DNA from 4 places in the Planococcus sp. RAB007_Raresut genome. Region 1 is predicted to be linked to each of the others. Evidence: riboswitches for the same ligand, from Rfam matches in the RefSeq annotation. Region 1 holds a riboswitch; each other region holds the start of a gene.
The links. A riboswitch is a leader RNA that binds a small molecule or an ion and turns the genes downstream of it on or off. The one in region 1 is predicted to bind thiamine pyrophosphate.
Positions count from the first base shown of each region.

Region 2: linked by a shared signal. The riboswitch ahead of AC2Q9J_RS00385 (YkoF family thiamine/hydroxymethylpyrimidine-binding protein) and the one ahead of AC2Q9J_RS13240 (lipoate--protein ligase family protein) in region 1 are both predicted to bind thiamine pyrophosphate.
Region 3: linked by a shared signal. The riboswitch ahead of thiT (energy-coupled thiamine transporter ThiT) and the one ahead of AC2Q9J_RS13240 (lipoate--protein ligase family protein) in region 1 are both predicted to bind thiamine pyrophosphate.
Region 4: linked by a shared signal. The riboswitch ahead of tenA (thiaminase II) and the one ahead of AC2Q9J_RS13240 (lipoate--protein ligase family protein) in region 1 are both predicted to bind thiamine pyrophosphate.

Region 1 is NZ_JBXYIF010000006.1:94,756-100,449, forward strand. Features, by position in the region: gene AC2Q9J_RS13230 (DUF2975 domain-containing protein) at 1-182, shown strand, start outside; gene lipA (lipoyl synthase) at 442-1,386, opposite strand; gene AC2Q9J_RS13240 (lipoate--protein ligase family protein) at 1,398-2,222, opposite strand; TPP riboswitch at 2,305-2,408, opposite strand; gene AC2Q9J_RS13245 (cysteine hydrolase family protein) at 2,540-3,058, shown strand; gene AC2Q9J_RS13250 (SDR family oxidoreductase) at 3,138-3,911, opposite strand; gene AC2Q9J_RS13255 (hypothetical protein) at 4,245-5,694, shown strand, end outside.
Region 2 is NZ_JBXYIF010000001.1:82,684-88,377, forward strand. Features, by position in the region: gene AC2Q9J_RS00370 (IDEAL domain-containing protein) at 394-717, opposite strand; gene AC2Q9J_RS00375 (IDEAL domain-containing protein) at 925-1,251, opposite strand; gene AC2Q9J_RS00380 (DsbA family oxidoreductase) at 1,276-1,926, opposite strand; TPP riboswitch at 2,366-2,470, shown strand; gene AC2Q9J_RS00385 (YkoF family thiamine/hydroxymethylpyrimidine-binding protein) at 2,581-3,192, shown strand; gene AC2Q9J_RS00390 (ECF transporter S component) at 3,185-3,766, shown strand; gene AC2Q9J_RS00395 (ABC transporter ATP-binding protein) at 3,753-5,189, shown strand; gene AC2Q9J_RS00400 (energy-coupling factor transporter transmembrane component T family protein) at 5,170-5,694, shown strand, end outside.
Region 3 is NZ_JBXYIF010000008.1:40,835-46,528, reverse strand. Features, by position in the region: gene AC2Q9J_RS16020 (M3 family oligoendopeptidase) at 1-1,343, opposite strand, end outside; gene AC2Q9J_RS16015 (TspO-related membrane protein) at 1,547-2,266, shown strand; gene map (type I methionyl aminopeptidase) at 2,325-3,077, opposite strand; gene thiT (energy-coupled thiamine transporter ThiT) at 3,194-3,769, opposite strand; TPP riboswitch at 3,864-3,963, opposite strand; gene AC2Q9J_RS16000 (M20 family metallopeptidase) at 4,104-5,177, shown strand; gene yxzF (small protein YxzF) at 5,247-5,393, shown strand; gene AC2Q9J_RS15990 (SGNH/GDSL hydrolase family protein) at 5,439-5,694, opposite strand, start outside.
Region 4 is NZ_JBXYIF010000002.1:62,991-68,684, reverse strand. Features, by position in the region: gene pgeF (peptidoglycan editing factor PgeF) at 1-443, shown strand, start outside; gene thiW (energy coupling factor transporter S component ThiW) at 523-1,011, opposite strand; gene thiE (thiamine phosphate synthase) at 1,008-1,652, opposite strand; gene thiD (bifunctional hydroxymethylpyrimidine kinase/phosphomethylpyrimidine kinase) at 1,642-2,475, opposite strand; gene thiM (hydroxyethylthiazole kinase) at 2,451-3,263, opposite strand; gene tenA (thiaminase II) at 3,253-3,948, opposite strand; TPP riboswitch at 4,037-4,139, opposite strand; gene AC2Q9J_RS04165 (PH domain-containing protein) at 4,328-4,789, shown strand; gene AC2Q9J_RS04160 (hypothetical protein) at 5,048-5,506, opposite strand.

The sequences.
Region 1 (5,694 bases):
TTGTCTATTTGATCGAGATGCCATTCCTTTATATGCTGACAATGGCAGATGACGCGCCGGCGATCATCATGGGGCTGTTCGTCATTTTCGCTTCGCTTGTCGTCGCAGTCTTTGCCGCCGTTCTCCAGAAATTATTACAGGATGCCATCCGAATCAAATCCGAGAACGACTTGACGGTCTGACGTAAAATTAAGTGGGAAAATTGGAAAGATCACCGATTACGGTGGTCTTTTTTTCTGTTTGTGGTGAATTTTTTACTTTTTTATAGGTGATTAAAGGATATTCTCCCCTGTTGTAAGTCATAGGGCGGGTTTGTTTCCGCAGATTCGGATTTATTTGCGCTGAGCGAGATTTATTTGCGCAGCTCAGTTTTTATTTGCGCTGAGCACAAAATGAGAGAAAAAAACCACCGCATAGGCGGTGGCTTTTCACTATATCATGTCAAAAAGACTCCACTTCCAGCTTCTTGCCCTGCGACTCGTAGCCTTTCATGTAATTGATGCGGCGCTGTGCCGACGTTGCGTTGACCTGTTCGTCTGCATGATAGGAAGAGCGCACCATCGGCCCTGCTTCACAATGGCTGAAGCCTTTCGACAATGCAATTTCCTTCAGCTCGGCGAATTCATCAGGATGATAATAGCGTTCCACGTTTAAATGTTTTTTAGTCGGCTGCAGGTACTGGCCGATCGCCATGATATCGACATTGTGCGCACGCAGATCGTCCATCGTTTCAATGATTTCTTCCTTCGTTTCACCAAGCCCGACCATGATACTCGATTTCGTTGGTGTGTTCGGCGCAATTTCCTTAACCCGCTCCAGCAATTGAAGTGACCGGTCATACATCGCCCGGGCACGCACCCGCTTCGTCAGGCGTCTGACGGTTTCGATATTATGGTTGAAAATATCCGGTGCACTGTCCATCAACGTATGGAGGCTTTCGTAATCGCCTTTCATATCGGATGGCAGGATTTCCACGGTCGTTGCCGGCATCCTTCTGCGGATGGCACGCACCGTCTCAGCAAAAACAGCGGCACCGCCGTCTTTCAGATCATCCCGGGCAACCGCTGTCACCACGACATGCTTCAAACCCATAATTTCTACAGATTCCGCCACGCGTTCCGGTTCGCCCAGATCAAGTTCATTCGGCAATCCTGTTTTGACCGCACAGAAGCGGCATCCTCTCGTGCAGGTATCTCCGAGAATCATGAAAGTAGCGGTTTTTCGTTCACTCCAGCATTCGTGGATGTTCGGGCATCTCGCTTCTTCACATACCGTGTTGAGCTTTTTCTCACGCATCAATTTCTTTAGTCCTGTAAACGATTCATTCGTATTGATTTTCACCTTCAGCCAATCCGGTTTCCGTATGTATTCTTCTTGTTTTGACATTTAAACTCCTCCTAATTTTTAGTTGAGTAACTCCAATCAAGATTTTTATACTTCGTTTCCGCCAGCTGATTGATTTCGATCAATCTCTTATCCGACAGCGTAAGCGGTTCCAATTTAACGCCAAGCCCTTTTTCGAATCCCTGTTTAAAAGCAGCCTTCACTCTATCAAAATCAACCGATTTTCCAGTCGCCGTGTTGATGGAGATGGCCTTATCCTTGAACGCATCCCTTGCGCGCTGTTTTATTTCAAGTGAAGGGTAAGTGAATAAATCGAATAACTTCACGCTGTCAATTTCAATCGGAATTGACCCATGCTGCAGGATGATGCCTTTTCTTCTCATCTGGGCACTGCCCGCTGCCTTTTTCCCATCAACCAACAGCTCGTACCAGGAAGACTTATCAAAGCAAACAGCTGAATCCGTTTTCTCCATCGACGTTTCGGGTATCGCAAACTCCGCTTCAATGCCAAGTTCCTTGAATCCTTCCAATAAACCTTTTGAAATGACCAGATAAGCTTCTTTTACAGAACGCGGCATGGCCGGATGCGTTTCCGGAACCACCACACTGTAAGTCAATTCCTGATCATGAAGCACAGCGCGTCCGCCCGTCTGCCTGCGAACGATTTCCGCTCCGTAAGCTGACGCCTGCTGAAAGTCGATTTTTTTATCGGCATCCTGAAAGCGGCCGACTGAAATTCCCGCCGGCGACCAGCCGTATAATCGGATAGTTGGACCGATTTCCCCTTTGCTCAGCCATTCCAGCAACAGTTCATCCAAAGCCATATTAAATGAGGCGCTGTTATGGCCTGAATCGATGAACCCCCATGTTTCCCCCATCGCTTCTCCCCCTTTTTTTGCACAAAAAAATACACAGCTTCCAAAGATATGGACAGCAGTGCAGAGTGGTTGCATCACAATAAGCCTGCAATTACCACTTCCCTCCGCCGGCATAATCCAGATCAGGTTCAAAGGGTCCAAGCTATGCTTGTCTCAGCCCAAAAAGCGGCTCCCCTAGTGCATAATTTATTTGTTACCCAAATCCTACCATAAGGTAACTGAAAAACAAACCTCTTTTTTATTTATACTGCTCGAGAAGGTTTTAGGACACAGCTGTCGAATAAAACAAAAAGAATACACGAAGAGGAGACGGTCCTATGCCGAATACGGCCCTGCTGATCATCGATGCCCAAAATGAAATGTTCGACCCTGCCAATCCAGTCCATGAAAGTGATAAACTGCTTGAGAATCTTCAAACGCTGATTCAAAAAGCGCGTTCAGCGGGCGTGCCTGTTATTTACGTACAGCATAACGATGCCGGCCTTGTGGAAGGCACAGATTTCTGGCAGATTCACGAATCGATCCAGCCGCAAGCGGAAGACCTGATTATCCAGAAAAAAATTCCGGATTCTTTCCAAGAAACTTCTTTACTCGAAGAATTGAAATCGAAAGGAATTCAAAACCTTGTCATTGCTGGCAATCAAACTGAGTATTGCATAGACGCCACAACACAAAGTGCCAGTAAGCACGGTTTCAATGTGACGCTGGCAAAAGACGCCCACGGCACATGGGATTCAGAGACGATGAGCGCTGAACAGATCATCGGCCACCATAATGAGCTGCTAAGCGATTTCGCTGAACTTCAGGAGACCCGAGATATTCAATTTACGAAATGAGATTAATTTTATAAGGAAAGCCCCGATGGATGATCGGGGCTTTCCTTTTTGATTGTCATCTTCAAACAATCTTTGGGCTTTAGCGTGTAAAACCGCCTTCCGAATGGATGATCTGACCCGTAATCCACGCTGCATCGTCACTTGCCAGGAACTTCACCAATATCGCCGCGTCTTTCGGTTCACCTGGACGTCCGAATGGGAATCGAGGCTGCAGCGCATCTTGTATTTCGGATGTCATCCATCCGCTGTCAGTCGGTCCAGGATTCACCGCATTGACGGTGATTCCAAGCGGTGCAACTTCCGCTGACAAGGTGATTGTCAATGCGTCAACCGCGCCTTTCGTCGTGGCATAAGCCAGTTCACCCGGCATCGGGCCTTTGAACTGTCCTGACGTGAGATTGATAATCCGTCCCCCTGATTTTTTCGTAAAGCGTTTGGCAAAACCGCTGCTCAGCATAGTCGTAGCAAGCACATTCACACGGTAATGCCGATCCAGCTCTTCGATGGTCAAAGTGGAATAATCGGTATCCGTCGAATAAGCAGCGTTGTTCACCAATATATCAGCTTGACCGAGCTCGCTTTCCACCTGTTTAAGCAACGATTCCAGTTCTGCCGCTTGTGACAGATCCACTTCCAAAGACGTCACTTTCACGCCGAACCGCTTCAATTCCTCTTTCAACTGGGCCGGTTCGTCCGCTTCAATTTTCCATGGCATACTGTTGTCATACGCTGTCCAGTAGGTGAAGAAGATATTGCAGCCATTCTCCGCCAGTTCCTTGCAGATTGCAGCTCCGATGCCGTTCAAGCGGCTCGCACCTGTTACAATGGCGAGTTTGCCAGTTAATAGGCCCATTTCATTTCCTCCTTAAAGCTTTCTAGCTGGTTGACTTAACTTTATCATATCGTTTTGGTGATAGAATCCATTTTATCTTTAATTAAGTCAATTATGCCTTCATGTTCAATGATATTAAGTCAGGACTATATACACATTAAAAATAGATATATTCCGGGACACTTAAATGTTAATATATAGAAAACTTACAAGTATATAATCTGATTTTAGAAACTTGATAGTCCTTTTCCGAGGCGAAAAATACAAGTCAAAGCTGAATCCAGCGACACACTCTACTTTTCCTTTCGGCAGAATTTTGTTTTAAAACAATCCAGATGGAAAGTAGAGGAAGACATGAAAGTATTGTGGAAAGTAGTAATTTTATCTGTTTTATTCCTTGGGTTCAGTATCGGAAGCTATTGGCTCATATTCAGCCAGGGGCTCGTTTTAGGCATTCTTGTATCATTCATGCTGCTGGTGCTTTGTGTAGCTGGACTCGCTTTCAGCCTGTATGGAATTCAAAGTGGACATCTTAAAAGAATATGGCTCAAGAGCCGGATGGAAGTCGCTGCTTTATTGATTTTGACTGTATACCTCAGTTCGGCGATCGGCCTGTTCGCTGCCGCTAATACTTTCTTGGAAGCTAAAGAGCTGACTAAAAACTTCTCAGCTGCTGAAAAGACTCAAATGCTGGCATCTTCTCTCTGGAACAGCAATTCGAATTCCAGCACGATTGGCAGCATCGAGAAAAACGGCGTGGTTTATTCCTTCACTGCTTCGACTAAAGACGAGATCGATAAAATCGATGCATTTCTGGAAGAAGAAAAAGGACGCATCGCTGACTTCTATGGCAATAAAGAAATGGGTGACTTAACGATTGTCTTCCATGATGATTTTGATACATTATCTGAAGCGTCCGGCTATGAGGAAGCCATGGGCTATTATGATTATTACAGCCAGGAAATCCATTTGGTTCCGGATGATTATTCATGGGATATCATCCTTCTTCATGAATACAGCCACCATCAGAGCCATTTGTATTCACAGAAATATGGCCTATCTGAGACCCGCCTGCCCTTATGGTTTGAAGAAGGTGTCGCCGATTATCTGGCCGGTGAGACCAGCGATTGGTATGCACTTGAAGATGTGGAGATCACTGATTTCAAACTGCTGGACTACGATTATTCTTTCCATAATACGTATTCCCGCACTTACGACCCGTATATCCAAAGCTTTTTGGCAGTCGAAGCGCTGGTCAATGAACATGGTGAGGCGCTATTGCCGACATTTCTTTCTGCCACGATGCCGAGTGAATTCTACGCCATGCTTGAAGAAGCGACGGGTATGGAGCTTGCCGAATTCCAGGAAACTTTCCTCGATGACATGATTGAAGAAAGTACAGCGGAACAGTCAAAATACGATGAAGCTTATGAAGCGATGGAAACAGGGAATTTTGAAGAAGCGGCAACAATCATAGATGAATTAAAGGAAACAGCGTCGGAAGAAGATTTAAATCATCTGTCCTGGATGCAGACTGATCTTTACTTGATGCAGGATCAATATGACGAAGCCATCACTTTCATGGAAGACCGTCTCGAAAACGGAAATCCCGATTACCGCCTTGATGATCTCATGACACTTGCTGAAATTTATCTGCTTATTGATCCGGCGGTATCCTTGGAATTGGTTAGGGAAGCGGATACAATCTCTCTTGAAGATGAGGAGATGGAATTCGGTTATTACTATACGGCAGCTTATCTCGAAGCATATGAGCTGATCAACTCCGCGTCACCTTACGAAGGCT
Region 2 (5,694 bases), on a different contig from region 1:
GATTAGAGGTATTATTATTAGTCAATATTTTTCATTGTTTGTTTTGGGTTTACACTATAGTTCCTGTTCATTTATTTCCTCATACTACGGCATAATATTCTTAATATAAGATGACATTTGACACCTTTTACTGCTCTTTACTAAGCGCATTAAAGATTCACAAGATAATGAAGAGGTGCTACCACTGGATATTTGACAAACCAGTTATATGTAATAATTGTTTAAAATTATGATTCTTTGTATGGTCATATGCTCATTAAAATATTTTGCATTAGTCTAAATTTTCCTTCTAAACTCAATCCTAAAACCGTATTCCCAAAAGACGAAAAAAACAGCAAGCCAATAAATAGCCTGCTGCCAAAACTATTAATATTTATTTCGAAAGTTTAGAATTTATTTAAACCCTAGCTCTTTTCCATTCAACTCACCAGTCAACTCTTCAAACCACTCTCTATCCCCAGTCTGCAAAGCCAGATCAATCAGATCTTCAAGCTGAGCCATGTCTTTTGGTGCAATCTGAGGCAAAGTCTCGACATGCTGGACCGCCAGCGGAATCGTCAAACCGACAATACCAGGGTTATCGCTTTCCGCAACCGTTACATATACAGCTCCTTGGACCATGCTCAGCGAATCGATGAATCCAATGACCATTTCACCTTTAATTGAAGTTCCTTTTACCCAATCAGTTGTTTTTAAAATCGTCGTCTCTTCATTCATATCTTAACACCCGCTTTGTCATTTATTTTTGTATTAATTCTACTTAGATTATTTCACTATAATCTTCAATACCCTCTTTTAATTCCCTTACGCATTAATATGAGAATATTACTCTTATTCGCTTTAAGGTTAAGACAATCAATCAAAAAGAGCAGCGGCTACATAATGCCGCTGCTCTTTCTTATATCATTATCTTTTCTGTTTATCTTAATTAACCGCCTGCTTCTTCTCATTCAATTCAGCAGACAGCTCTTCGAACCATTCTTTATCACCAGTCGCCAAAGCCAAGTCGATCAAAAACTCGAGCTCGCCGGCATTCTTGGTTACGGCCGTCGGAATGACTTCCACTTGAGTGAAATGCATCGGAATCGTTTTGCCGATCAGCTCTTCGTTATCACTTTCAGCGACAACTACATGCACAGCTTCCTGCTCCAAACTCATTGAATCAACAAAACCGATGATCATTTCACCGTGGCGGGAAATGCCTTTTACCCAGTCGTTATTCTTTAAAATCGCTTTATATTTATTCGTCATAGGTTTACACCTCTTCTAGTAGTATTAGCAGAAACCGCCTGGTCCACAAGCCATTCCTTCAAACAAGACTTTAGGTTTTTGTTTCTGCAGTTCTTCGTCGATCAGCTGTTCGAGTGTCTCTTTCGTATGGATGCCGGCGATTTTAGTATCCCCGATCACGAATGTGGGTACAGCCGTTATATCAGCCTCTTCATATGAGTGCTCAAGTGCCTGCTGGTGAGCTTCTTTGTACTTACGGGACTCAAGTGCTTCACGGTATTCTTTTTCATCCAAGCCGACTTCCCCTGCCAGTTTCGTCAATACTTCGACATCACCGATATCCTGGCTCTCCTGGAAAAAGGCTTTCAGCATGCGTTCATTATATGCAGTGCCTTTCCCTTTTTCTTTGGCATATTGAAGCCCTTCAAATGCCAAATGGGTATGGGGCTGCGGCGACACATCCGGCAATACAATCTCGATTCCCATCTGTTCAGCCATCGGGTAAACCGACTGCGACCAAGTCTTTTGGAGATAATCGTCTTCCGGGCGCAATGTCGGATTTGGTGCTGGACGCAATTCGAAAGGCATCCACTCAACTTCCACATCTTTTCCTTTGATCGCTTCCTCTAACGGCTGTTCTGCCAGGAAACAAAATGGACAAACATAATCCGAATATACTTTCACTTTTACTGTCATATCAGAAACCATCCTTTCTGCTAACCAGATAGTTATATAATTAAAATCAATCAATTTACATCTGTATATCTTTTCAATAAAGCCCCAATAAATTTGGTGACTAATGGGAATTTTACGCCGGTTTATGCATGAACACAATAAATATGCTCTGATTTCAAGATAATACATAAATCATATTCCTCTATTTAAATACCTTCACCTATGTAATTGGCTGGCAGAATGATATGGAGCAAAACAGCGAAGACTCCCAGGCGATTAAGCGAAGTGCCGAGATCCACTCGGGCGAAGTACAACGAGTCCGAGTTAGCTCGGCGCAAGCCGCCAGGAAAGCGGAGCTGTTTTGCGCAATATCATGTTTCTAAAATACCCTTTACTTCCCCCCTCCCTTCATTTACACTAGAGCCATCGGGACAACCCGAACACAAAAACCGTATACCGTTTTCTGCACTGGGGGTGCTTATTTAGCTGAGATGCGAGCGAAAGCTCCGATCCCTTATGACTCGATCAGGTTAGGACCTGCGTGAGGAAGTGCGGTGACTTTCCGCAAAACGAACTTTTCAGGAGCTAGTATCTCCTTTTAATTTGCATGGAACAGTGGCTGCATCTTCACGGATGCGGCCTTTTTTGTGCACATTTTTAAGGAGGAATATTGTTATGGAACCATTGCAATGCGGCACAAGGCTGATTGTCGGATTTCGCTTCACGCTCAATCCGATGTCTGGCGACTTCATCAAAATCATCAAAGGGGCGCTTAATGAAACAGACACCTCGAATGTCTGGATGCACACGGATGACGTATCCACTGTCATCCGCGGAAAACAGAACCACGTCTTCAATGTTGCGAAAGCCTTGACTTTGCATGCAGCGAAAACCGGCGAACATGTGGCTTTGAATGGCACATTCTCCATCGGCTGCCCGGGAGATACGTCAGGAGATGTCTACCTCAACAAAGATGATCAGTTGTTGAATAGGGATCTCACAAAGCAATATGTATCGTCGCAGTTTGCGCTTTATCCGATGAACAATCCGGATTATATGAGCGTCATTTACCGTGAAGTTGAAAGGGCAAAAGAGCACGGCGTGTGGAACGATTCGATGCATTACGCGAGTGGTATCCACGGCGATATACATGATGTCTTTGCATTCTTTGAAGAATCATTCACTCATGCACGTTCTGTTGAACATCACCATCTCGTCATGACCGTATCGATGAGCATCAACAGCCCTTCTCATGCCAAAGCTGATGGAGGAAAAGCCGATGCTTAAATCGTGGAAACTGAAGGAAATTGTGTTGATGTCCCTGTTTGGAGTCGTATTCGGTATCGTCTACCTGTTATTCATCCACCTCGGCAATATATGGGCAGGGCTGATCGGCCCCATCGCCTATGAATGGATGTTCGGCATCTGGTTTATCGTTTCAATCATCTGTATGCACATTATCCGTAAGCCCGGCACTGCCTTGATTCCCGAAACCATGGCGGCGATCATCGAAGTGATGCTCGGCAATGCGGTTGGTCCCCGCCTTATTCTTTCCGGGATTGTTCAGGGCCTCGGCGCTGAAGCAGCTTTTACTGTGACGCGTTACCGCCACTTTAATATTTTTGTCTTTATGCTTGCAGGCATCGGTGCGGCAGTATTTAGCTTCATCTACGGTTATTTCGTTTCCGGCTATGCGGCGCTTGATCCAGGTTTTGTCGCGTTGATGTTTACGCTTCGCGTTTTGAGCGGAGCAATCATTGCCGGAATTGGCGGCAAATATATCGGCGATGCGCTGCTTGCGACCGGTTCACTTCGCGGCTACGCCATCGCTCGGACACAACCGCGTGATGCAAATGCATGACACTATTTTTGAAATGAATAATGTCAGCTTCCGTTTTCCGGATGACCAATCACCGACACTTTCATCGATCTCTTTTACGATCGAGCGCGGCGAACGTGTTGCCATTTCCGGTCCCAGCGGCTCCGGCAAGTCGACTTTGCTGTATTTATTGAACCGGCTCTATCCTGCCAATTGCGACGGCATTGTGGATGGCGAAATTCACTTATTCAGCAAACCCGCAGATTGTTATTCACCTGGAGAAATCAACCACCGCGTGGCGACTGTTTTCCAGGATCCGGATTCGCAGTTCTGTATGCCGACGGTCGAAGAAGAACTTGCCTTCACTCTTGAAAATTTAAATACCCCGGCAAGCGAAATGGAGGAGCGGATCCGTCATGTCCTGGACATTACCGGCCTCTGCCACCTCCGGCATGTTTCAATTCAAACACTATCCGGCGGAATGAAACAGCGGGTTGCCACTGCCTGTGCATTGGTCATGAATCCCGAAGTCCTGTTGCTTGATGAACCGATATCGCATCTTGATCCCTATACCGGGAAAGAATTCATCCTGTGGCTCGATCAATTGCAAAAGACGTTCAATCTGACAATCATCGCTGTAGAACACAGGTTGGATTACTGGGAAACATTTTTTGACCGTGAAATTAAGATAACGAGCGATGGCAGAATTTCAGAAGACACCATCTTCAAGCCGCACGAGACTTTGCGATACCCGCTCCGGCTCCATTCAATATTGGATGAGACTGTAATATCTGCGACGGGACTTTCAGTAAAGATGAAAGGAAACACTCTGCTCCAGCCGGTTTCATTCCATGCGCAAAAAGGAGAATGCATCGTCATCGCGGGACCAAATGGCAGCGGAAAATCGACATTGGTGAAAGCGATTTGCGGCATTTATAAAAAAGAAGCTGAGAAGTTTTCATCAGACCCTTGTGGCTATGTACCGCAATCACCAGAATTTCTGTTTTTAACTTCAACAGTCTTTGACGAACTGGCTTTTGGCGGAACGTCTTCCAAAATGGAGCTGGATGATTTGATAGAGTCTCTCCGGCTAACAGAAATCAAGGAGCAAAATCCTTTTTCCGTCAGCCATGGCCAAAAACGCCGGGTGGCGATCGGGGCGATGCTTGCGGATAAACGAAATGTGCTGTTTCTAGATGAACCGACTTCAGGTCAGGATGAAAGTGCTTTATTGGAACTGTTCCGTCTCATCGACAGCCAGTTGGACCAGGGAGATACCGTTTTTCTTGTGACGCACGATATGGAGTTCGCCGCCGCAGTCGCTGATTCGGTTGTGCTCTTGAAAGACGGCAGAATGACCGGGAAATTCATTGCCGATAGAGTGTGGCAAGACGAAGAACTGCTTGCAGCCCATAACCTTTTGCCGCCGAAAGGAGTGAAGCTACGTGCGGAATCTTTTGCATGACATGAATCCTGCAATTAAGTTCATCACTATAACAATCGCGATGCTTGGTCTCGCATTTTTCTTCAATCCATGGACACCGTTGCTGTTCTTTTTCAGCATCCTCGTCCTTCAGCTCGTTTTCAGCAGAATCAACTGGAAACTTTGGAGCTTGTTCATGCTTCCTTTTGTGATCGGCGCATTCGGTTATTTGTGGACGACGATTGTCTTTGGTGCTGAAACCGGCGGCACCGTTATCTGGTCGCCGTTCGGCTATGATGTGACGGATGAGCAATTAGCATTGGCCTTATCCTTGGCGTTCCGCGTCCTGGCATTTTCTTCCCTGTCTCTCCTGTTCGCTTTGACGACGGAACCAGTGAAATTCGTCATGAGCCTGATGCAGCAGCTTAAGCTTTCACCCAAACTTGCTTACGGCGTACTGGTCGGCTATCAGTTTTTGCCGGTGCTGAAAGATGAATTCTTTCAGATCCAGCAAGCCCATCGACTACGCGGAGCCACCGTTGAAAAA
Region 3 (5,694 bases), on a different contig from region 1:
CGCTGAACTTTATCTTCAAGCAGAGCAATCTTCTCATCATCTGAAGCTGCGTTTTTTACTGCCGCATCGGCGACAATCATTTCAGCGAATGTAGAAGCTGTTTCCGCGACATTCATCGCATATGAGCGGTTGATCTGATGCACTGGACGCAGCGCATATGAATGGAAAGCATGTCCCAATTCATGCGCCAGGGTAGCGACATTCGACATCGAACCGCTGTATGTCATGAAAATACGTGATTCTTCAGTCAATGGCAGGCCTGTACAAAAACCTCCTGGACGCTTATTCGGCCGATCTTCCGCCTCAATCCACCCTTTTTCAAAAGCATTGCGCGAGAATTTTTCGAGTTCTGGACCGAATTTTTTGAAATGCTCCAAAATGAAATCCGCGCCTTCCTGATAGGAGAACGTCTGGGTGCTCTCTGTTACCGGCGCATCCACGTCATACCAGTCAAGCCCATCTTTTCCGAGCAATTTCGCCTTCTGGTTAAGATAATCGACGAACGGCTGTTTATTTTTAGAAATGGCGCTCCACATGGCATCCAATGTCTGCTGTTTCATGCGGTTGATCTGCAGCGGTTCCTGAAGCGGATTTTCCCAGCCGCGTTTTTTGTATACTTCCAAACGGAATCCAGCGATGGAATTTAAAGTTTTCGCAAAGAAATCTTCTTTTTCTGTCCATGCATCTTCCAGCTTTTCATATGATTCTTTTCTTACTTGAGGATCGGCGTGTGAACTTAAATTGTTCGCTTGTCCAACAGACAGTGTTTTTTTCTGGCCATCAATCGTAATTTTAACTTTAATGTCGCCCACCAGCATATCGTACAGCTGGCTCCAGCCGTGATAGCCGTCCATGCTTAAAGCGGTGATCAGGTTTTCTTCCTTCTCGGAAAGCAATTGCTTTGCCTCATCCCGCCATTCATTTAGAACAAAAGAGAATTCCCGAAGTTTGTCGTCCCCCATCAATTGATTCCAGACAGCATCATCCGTTTTCGTCAGGTCCTGCTGAATTTTCTGCAGAGCCGAGTTGAAGCGCGCGCTCAGGCTGGCAGATTCACTCTGCAGCAGCGACGCTTTTTTATCTTCTGTATTTTGCGCCTGCAAGCAGCCAATAAAAGCGCTCGACTGGCGAAGATGCAGCATCATATCTTTTACTGCCTCAAGTACCTCTGCCACTTGTTGTGCATCACCGGCTTTTTCAGGCACGGAAAAATTATTGGAAAGTTTTTCGAACTCCTCTAATTTGGGTCCTGCTTCATCCATATGTACGCGGAGCTCTTTTGACTCGCTGCCCCCTGGGAACAATACATCCAAATCCCATACTTCCGGAAATTTCACTGTCATGGCTTTTCCTCCTGATAAACTAAATTTTCTAAAAACACTTATCAGTATACCATTTTTCTTCGGTTTACGGAATATTGGCGAAAGCCCACCGGACATAATGACATAATATCGACGATTTCACGGAACTTTTTATCCACTTTAGCTAACAGTTAATTGTTGTCAGAAACAAGGAAAGGTATACTGTTAGCGAGGAGGGATCACAGATGTTCCGTTTGATATTAATGACAATCGCCTTTCTGGCCATCGTTACAGTTAATGCATTAGCCAATATTCTGCCGATCAACGGTCAAACCACAGGAGAAATTTCAAACAGGCTTCCTGTTCTGTTCACCCCTGCCGGTTATGTCTTTTCGATCTGGTCAGTTATATACATACTATTAGCTATCTGGATTGTGGGATTCTGGGTCCGTTATAAGAAAGAGAGAGAACTTCCTTCGACAGCCATCAGTTTATATTTCATCTTAAGCGCTGTAGCAAACATCACCTGGCTGCTGCTTTGGCATTACGAATATTTTGCCTGGTCGATAGCAGCGATGCTTCTCTATCTCGGTTCTCTTATTCTCCTGTATCTTCAATATAATAATAATGAGAGAAAACTTACCGAACGACTTCCGATTTCAGTGAATATGGGTTGGATCAGTGTTGCGACCATTACTAATATCAGTTACGTACTGACTTATTATAATTGGGGAGGCTGGGGCCTTAGCAACGAGCTATGGGCGGTCATCATGCTGACTGTTGCGACAGCTCTTGCGCTGCATGTCCGTTTCCATCACTCCGATATCCCTTTCACTTTAGTATTTGTCTGGGCATTCATCGGCATTGCAGTCAAACATGGATTGGATGAAATGCTCGTTACAACAGCCTCCTTATTCCTGAGCGGGGTGATCATTACAGGAATCCTTCTTATCAAGAAAAAGTGATGATGCCTTATGAGAAATGGTTTCCATTAAAAAAAGCCTGCGCTATGCAGGCTTTTTTCTATTCTTCTAATTTAGTCAATAAAATCGGTTCACCTTTTGTCACCAGGACTGTATGTTCAATTTGAGCGACCAGAGACTGATCTGGCGTAATGAACGTCCAGCCGTCGCCAGATTCAATAATATGTTCCGCTTTCTGTGAGATAAAAGGTTCGACAGCGAGGACCATTCCTTCTTTAAGGATTGTCGTTTCCCATGCATCATAATAATTCAGGATATGCTGAGGAGCTTCATGCAGTGATTTACCAATGCCGTGGCCTGTCAGGTTTTTGATGACGAACAAGCCTTGCTCTTTCGCTTCCCGTTCAACTGCTTTACCGATCTGATTTAATTTTGAACCTGCTTTGACTTTAGTCATCGCCCGTTCGAATGCTTTTTCAGCCGCTTCGCATATCTTCTCTTTTTCAGGATGGCCATCTCCTACTACAAAAGAAATTCCCGTATCGGAAAAATAACCCTCATAAGAGCCGGATACATCAATATTGACGATGTCCCCTTCTTTGATAACACGTTTTCCGGGAATGCCGTGTGCAACTTCTTCATTCACACTGATGCAAGTATATCCTGGAAAATCATATTCGGATTTTGGACCCGAAACGCCGCCGAGTTCTTCGAACAACCGTCCGCCCAACTCATCAATTTCCTTTGTAGTCACGCCAGGCTTGGTCGCAGCTCTCATCTCCTCACGGATTTTCGCTACCATTTGTCCTGCTTTTTTTAACATTTCAATATCTTTTTCATTAGTTGCAATCATCAAATACCCTTCTTTCAAGCTTTTCTATTCAAGAATTATAACACAAAAGAAAAGCGACAGGGGCCGCTGGAGTCTGGACAAAGAAAAGAAGACTATCATAAGATAGCCTTCTTGTTTTATTCTTTCACATCAATCAATCTTGGAGCTGCTATGAACAGAATGGAACAGACAAATGCTGTCAGCAGGAACGCCGGCACCATATAAGTGGCGTTGTACACAAACGAGTAAATATAAACATTGCCCGTGGCGAATTCACTGAAGAACCAGATTCCCACAATGACATGGATGATATAGCGCAGAAATGCGCCGATCAAAGCTCCTGCTACAATCGATGAAACCGCTTTGCCACGCGAGCCATTCCGTAAATTCTTAAGATAAGCGGATCTCATTATACCGGCAACCCCTACACTCGCAAAAGCGACCAAGTAATCGAGCGTCACTTGTGTAAAAGCGAAACCGAATGAGAGAGGCACGATATAGACACGGCCCGTAACAAGCTGGAGCAGGCCAACTGTGAGACCGGTCAGAATACCGGCGCCCATTCCACGGCGGAACGCCATCAGGATGATCGGAATCATCACCAGACTGACCGATCCACCTTGAGGCATGCTGAACGCGATAAAGTCCAGGACAAATCCAAGGGCTCCGAAAATCGCAATTTCGAGCATCAATAATAATTTTTTATTTCTCATGATTTCCTCCCATGTGTTTGCACATCACCAGAAGGGCCGCCAATAAAAACCATACGAAAAGCGGCGCCAGGATAGACCCTGACGCCGCATAAGGGCAGGTTTCCATCCACATCCCTGCGCAAGTATTAACTTACAGGTTCAAAGGGTAAGAACGGTTCCGTTCACTCTCAGCAAAAGCTCCCCTTGTGGTGTATACAGTTATTTTCGTAACACCTGTATTGTAACGGACATAAAGATGGGATGCAAGTTCGTTTCATCTGGACACATTAGGGTATTGAGAAAGTAAATGTTGCAGAAAGGCGGTGAAGGCAGCAGAAATTGCTGCTGTGCTTATATGATCGAATTATTGAAGGATTTAATCAAAATCAAAAGCGATACTAAAGAAGGCGCCAATGACGCTCTTCTTTTTTGCGCCCGCTGGCTTGAAGAACATGGTGAAAAGGTCGAAGTCCATGACAATAAAGGATATTTGATGCTCACTGCCCAAAAAGGCCAAGGCTCAGAAAAATTGGTATGGAACGGACACGTCGATGTTGTCCCCGGCCATGAAGAACAGTTTACACCGATGGAGGAGCTTGGCCGCTTGTATGGCCGCGGTTCCGCGGATATGAAGGCTGGCGTAGCCGCCATGATGCAGGCATTCATCGAACTTGATGCTGAAAAATTAAATCGTGAAGTCCATCTCCATATCGTCACAGATGAAGAAATTGGCGGGCATAACACTTCTGAATGGCTGGTCTCCCAAGGGCACAGCGGCAATTTTGTCATTTGCGGTGAGCCGACAGGATTGAAAGTCGGGCTGCAGTCAAAAGGCATCTTGCACATGGATATGGTTTTCAAAGGAAAGCCAGCACACGGCAGCCGTCCATGGGAAGGCATTAATGCCATCGAACAGGCGATGAAATATCATATGGCGATGACTGAACTTCCTTTCCGCAAGGAGTCGACTGAGTATTATGAGCAGCCTTCCGTCAATCTTGCCATCATCAATGCCGGCAAGCGCTATAATATGGTTCCGGAGCTTTGTGAAATGTCCTATGATATCCGTTTTATGCCGGGTCAGGACCCTAAAGAAATAACGCGGCAAATGGTGGAACTCGGCGAGACACTTAATATCGACTTTGACTACAAGTCCAGTTCTTCCACTACACCTGCACTGACAACGACAGCTGAAAACCCTTATATTCAGACGTTGCAGGAAAGCATACGCAGCAATACAGGCAATGAACCTGTGCTTTTCGGTCAGCACGGCGCTGCCGATACTCGCTATTATGCCGCGGTCAACGGTGGCGAAGGGGCGATCGAGTTTGGTCCGACTGGCGATGACTGGCACGGCAACGCTGAATACGTTGAAATCTCAAGTGTCCATGAGTACAAAGATATTCTTGTGTCCCATGCCTTAAGTTAAGCGCCATGTTTAAGGATGCCCTAAAAAGGGCATTTAAATAGTATCTATAAAACGAATGGAGCGATAAATATGGCAGTAGGAAGATTATTGAGAACCGCAATTAAATACGGTCCTATAGCTTATCCGGTTATCCGTAAATTCATGAATAAAAAGAAAGCCAAAGGCAACGCACAAACAAATACCAGCCAGTATAAAACAAAACAGACAAAACGATAATAAAAATCCCGCTTCCATCAATTTGGAAGCGGGATTTTTGCTATCTTATATAATTGGCAAGATTGTTCTTATAGCTAAATAATCCGATTGGAGACTTGGAAGCAGTTGCGCCGATTGATCATCTTCCGCTGGCTGTTCGACATCGATTTCCGTTGATGCCTCTTCTTCGGCATCCGGCTGAAGACTTTCATCCGCCTGCTCCTCCTGCCCCTGCAGAATTTCTTCAAAGCTTACAGGATTCAGCGGAGGCAGCTCCCTATTTTCTATCGTCCAGCCATTTCGGTATTCAGCCAAAAATTCA
Region 4 (5,694 bases), on a different contig from region 1:
CAGCCGATTGCGTGCCGGTCCTTTTGTATAATGAAACCAAAGGTCTCATCGGCGCCGTACATTCCGGCTGGCAGGGCACCGTCAAAGAAGTCACCAGAAAGCTTGTTGAACATTTGAAGGAAGAGGAAGATTGCAGCCCGGAAGATTTCCATGTCCAGATCGGCGCTGCGTTGAGCCAGGAAAAATTCGAAGTGGACGAAGATGTTTATTTGAAATTCAAAGCACTCGGCTATGCGGATGATTTTATGTACCATAACGCGGAAACCGGCAAATACCATATCGATAACCAGCTGACCGTCAAAAAGCAATGTGAACTGGCGGGAATTCCTACGGGCCATATTTCAATCGACCAGACATGCACGTTTATGAATCCCGAAGGATTTTCCTATCGCGAAGACAGAAAAAGCGGTCGGCATATGGGCTTTATCGTCAGAAGAGCTTGAGCATAATATCGCTCAAGCTCTTTTTTTTGCACTATTATAGCAGACCTTGCTATTTTAAAAGGCCTCTATTTAAAGTCCTTCAATACAATAATTCCTTCGCTTTCGTTTTTTCCAATCTGTATACCAGCACTACCCCCAATATCGCGCCGCTGATACTCGATACAAGAAACGGCGGCATGAAGAATAGCGCAGCAGTTTCAGTGCCCATCAATAGTTTGGCATATGGCACTGCGATAAGTGATGCGATGATGCCGGTGCCGATGATTTCGCCCACTGCCGCCAATCCAATGCGGCCAGACATCTTATATAGTACACCCGCAAACAATGCTCCGATCATGCCGCCAGGAAACGCCAATAGCGATCCGGTGCCTGTCAGCACCCGCACGACCCCTGTCACAAAGGCTATCGTTACGGCAGGGATTGGTCCGAAAAGCACAGCCGCGATGACATTGATGGCGTGCTGAATCGGATAGGCGCGTGCGATTCCTGCCGGGAACGATACAAACGCCGAACCTGCGACTGCCAGTGCTACGAACATTGACATTACGACAAGCTTTTTTGTGTTCATATCAACACCCCTTTAGATGAATCTTTGAAATGCGCGATTTGCAAAGCGATATCGTCAGCCCCCGACAGTGCCGAAATGACGGCAACACCGCATGCGCCCGCCTGCCAAACTGCCGGCGCATTTTGCGGCGTGATGCCACCGATTCCAAAAACAGGCGTCAGCGGAAAATGCCTGGTGACTTCTTTGATGCCTGCAGTGCCTGCCGGCCGTTTCGCATCCGATTTCGACTGCGTGCCGTAAACCGGACCCATGCCGAGGTAATCCGCACCGGCATCGATAGCAATTTTTGCTTCTTCGAGTGAATGTACAGAAACACCGAGCATCTTTTCCTTCCCGATCAACGCCCGCGCCTGTCCACAATCCATATCTTCCTGTCCGATATGAATTCCGTCAGCACCGACTGCTAACGCCAATTCAACGTCATCATTGATTAAAAAAGGAACTTGGTAAATGACGCATAAATCCCGGCACTTTTCCGCGAACTCCAGCAAATCCTGCCCCTGCAAAGCTCCCATTCCTTTTTCACGAAGCTGGAAATGGGTGATGCCTCCCTTTAAAGCTCCTTCCAACACTTTTAAAGGGTCTTTTCCTGAAGCATTCTGCGTGCCCATGATGAAATAAACAGAGGGTTTATTGAACAAATTGCACATCCCCTTCCGTTGCAAATTGGCGGAAAGCGGCGTGGTTTGTCGGACCGTGCCCCGCACCGATATGCAATTGATGTGTAAGAGCCGACTGGATAAACCGTTTCGCCGTCACCAAAGCTTCCGGCAAAGTTTGCCCTTTAGCCAGTTCAGCTGTTAAAGCGGCTGAGAATGTACAGCCCGTGCCGTGTGTCTGCTGCGTATGGATGCGCGCAGAGCGCAATACAAATGATTCACCGGTTTGATCGAGACAATAATCTTCCGCAATCAACGGATTATCAGCATGTCCCCCTTTGATGACGACTGCTTTCGCGCCAAAAGCGAGAATCTGTTCAGCCGCTCTTTTCCGGTCTGCTGCACCATGGATTTCCATGCCGCTCAGCATTTCCGCTTCCGGGATATTCGGTGTGATGACCGCTGCCAATGGCAATAATAATGTCCGCATCGCCTCGAGCGCTTCTCCCTGCAGCAACGTTGCCCCGCCTTTTGCGATCATCACCGGATCCACGACGAGGTTATGCCAGCCGTGCCGTTCGATTCCCGCCGCCGTTTCAGCGATGATTTCAGCGTCGAAGAGCATCCCCGTTTTCACGGCCGCAATGGCAAAATCCGCTCCGATTGCATCAAGCTGTGCTTTTACTGCGCCAGCAGGCATGGGATAGACCCCATACACGCCGCATGTATTCTGCGCCGTTACCGCTGTAATAGCCGATGTCCCGAAAACACCGAGTTCCTGAAATGTCTTGATATCCGCCTGGATACCCGCTCCACCGCCGGAATCCGAACCTGCAATCGTCAATACCTGCTTGATCGCTGCCACAGCACATCCACTCCTTCCTCTTTTTCAAAGCCGAAGCTGTTTTCTTCAATTTCCATGCCGAATAAAACATCCAGGAATGTGTCGCGGAAACTGCCGGGTCCTTCCGAAGTGGCTGCTGCCTTTTCACCGGCCGCACCGTAAAACTTGAGAGCTTCAATCGCAGCAGCTGTTGGATCATCAGATGACACTGCCGTGAAAGCGGCAGTGACAGCACTGAGCAGGCACCCCATGCCGGTTACAGAACTCATCATCCGGTCGCCGCCTGCAATTTTTTCCACCCGCGAACCGTTGGCCACGATATCGGTCTCGCCTGTCACTGCCACAACCAAACTATATTCTTTAGCTACTCGGGTCGCCAGTTCCTCCAGATCGATATTGCCCGAACCGGCATCGACGCCTTTAGACGACCATTCCACACCGCCGATTGCAGCCAGTTCACCCGCATTGCAGCGCAGCACCTGGACATCGATTTCCGTTAAAATCTTCTGGACGGCTTCTCTCCGAAAAGTGGTCGCTCCTGCTCCCACCGGATCTAGAATAACCGGGATTTTTTCCTTATTCGCTCTTTTCCCGGCAAGCATCATGCTTTCCAGTGTGTCTTTATTCAAGGTTCCAATATTCAATGACAATGCGCGGGAAATGGCGACCAGTTCCTCCACTTCTTCTTGTGCTTCGCCCATGATCGGCGAAGCGCCGATTGCCAGCAGCCCGTTCGCCTGGAAATTCGATACGACGTGATTCGTGATGCAATGGATGATCGGATTTTCGCTGCGGATTTTATTGATCATATCCTACACCTTCCTTTACTTGCGCCGGCAATTCCCACGTCTCCATCGTCCAGGCCTGCTGCCAGAAATTCCATTCGTAATAGCTGCTGCGACGGAAGCGGTCCTTCAGTTCCTGCCGCCGCTCGGCCGACAGCCCTTCCGCCAAACGGTCCATGCGCTCAATCTGCTCCTGCACCAATTCCCCGAACCACTCCGAACCATAAGTCTCGATCCACCGGTCGTAAATCGGATGATCAGGCTCGGCATTTTTCAAGCGCTCCCCGATTTCATAATAAAGCCAGTAGCAAGGCAGAATCGTCGAGACCACATCCGCCAGATCCCCTTCCATCGCGCGGTACATATGCGACACATAAGCATAGGCACTCGGAGACGGTTCAAATTTTTTCCAATCTTCCTCTGTTACCCCGAGCATGCCCATGAATGATTCATGAAGCGCCATTTCCGCCGCGCACGTCTGCTCTGAATGATGCGCAAAGCTTTTCGTCGTGGCGAGGTCCGGCGCTTTGAGTGCACCGACCGCCTGCATCTTCGCAAAATTCGTCAGATAATAAGCGTCCTGCATAACGTAATAGCGGAATATCTCCACCGGCAAACTGCCGTCCGCAATCCCTCTCACAAACGGATGATCAAAACTCGCCTGCCATAACCCCTCGCACTCTTGCCGCACTTCCTGTGTAAATTTCATCTTCTCCAGCCCCTTTCAGGCAAAATAAAATACCGCTTTCCAGTAAAGGAAAGCGGCAATCATATACGCAAAGGAATAGAGAAATCCGGCATACGCTCGCCCACTTCCCTCCGCTGGTATGATCCAGATCAGGTTCAAAGGGTCCGAGCATTGCTCGTCTCAGCCGGTAACCGGCTCCCCCAGTGGTGCATGTATTCAGTTGTTCTTCAGTTGTTCTTCAGTTGTTCCCTCAAAGATTATCACATAGTCAGAAAAATCACAAATATATTTTTGAATGGAATAAAAATGATAAATTAACGAAACTGATTAATTTCCAAATCGTAAATAATAGAAAAAGAATATTTATTCTCTTATCAATATGTGAAAGGAAGTGAATAAAATGTATTTTCCTTCGAAAAAAGATGTGTGGATGTCGATTATACTTTGGGTGGGTTCAATACTCTTTATTGTTCCTCCAGTTTTTTTCCCGGACTTTGGAGTTTGGATGACTCCAGATTTTCTGGATAAGCAATGGATTAAAATTATTATTTTATTTCCAATTGGTTTTTGTCTCATGTGGATATGGTTTAGGACGGGATATACAATTCAAGATAAATTTCTTAAAATTCAATACGGTCCTTTTAAGCGGGAAATCGAAATAGATGGTCTCCATAGTGTAAGAGAGACTAAAAACCCCTTTACAGATCCTGCTTTGTCTATGGATAAAATAGAAATTAATTATGGAAGATTTAACACCATAGGGGTTTCACCCAAAAATAAAATTGAATTTATATCACAATTAAGAAAGCAAAATCCGAATATAAAAATTGATAGCAATTTTAAAGGTAGTAAGAAGAAATAATTTAACTTATTATAAATTAATTTAAAAATCCTTTAACAAGCCTGCTAATCGACTGTTCGAAAGAATGCACTTTCTATTTGTGCGGTTTCCGATACCGTATTGATATGTAAACTGATTCAATGAAGAATAGTAAGTCCTTTGTTTCTATTTGTAAAATTTGGCTACGTTAAAGTTTATTGTTGTTATAAAATAAAAAATTTGAACTTCCATTTAGCAATAATGTTTTATTCCGCTAAAACACTCGAAGCAAAATATGGCTTATAGCATATCCATAAAAGATAATACATGTTCTTTTACTTTTTCTTTCTCTTCCTTCGTCATATCATATAATTTAAATTTTTCCATACTTTCATTGGGAATTAGGATTGTTGATGGTTCCTTAATTTCTTCCTTACGTTCTTCACTGTCTTCGGCTTTGGTAATATGAGATTTATCAAATCTTGAATGGATGATTTCCGTTCGTATATAATTTCCTTCTGTATCATAAAAGTCTTCAATCGCTTTAATATCTGTTTCCACATGATTTTCACTTGCTTCTGTATTGGTAATTGCATTTACTTTCTTGTAACCCGTCATTTCGGAAAAACCTTCAGCGTTTTCTTCCAATATTTCAATAACGTATACCTCAATATGTTGAGCTTTCTCCACATTACCGCACGCACCTAAGATAAAAACGGATGCCAGCGATAAACCAAATACTAAAATAATCCTCTTCAATTTTGCGCCCCCTTTATTATGAAACTTTACCGCAAAGATGAATATCCTTATTAAAGATTTCCGCCACGTTAGTTGAATAAGCCACAGATAGATTCTTAACTCCTAATTTAAATATACTTAAAATTAGAATTAATAGAAAGACAATTCTGGAAATAAAACCGTTCGCAAAAGTACACGTTTACGAACGC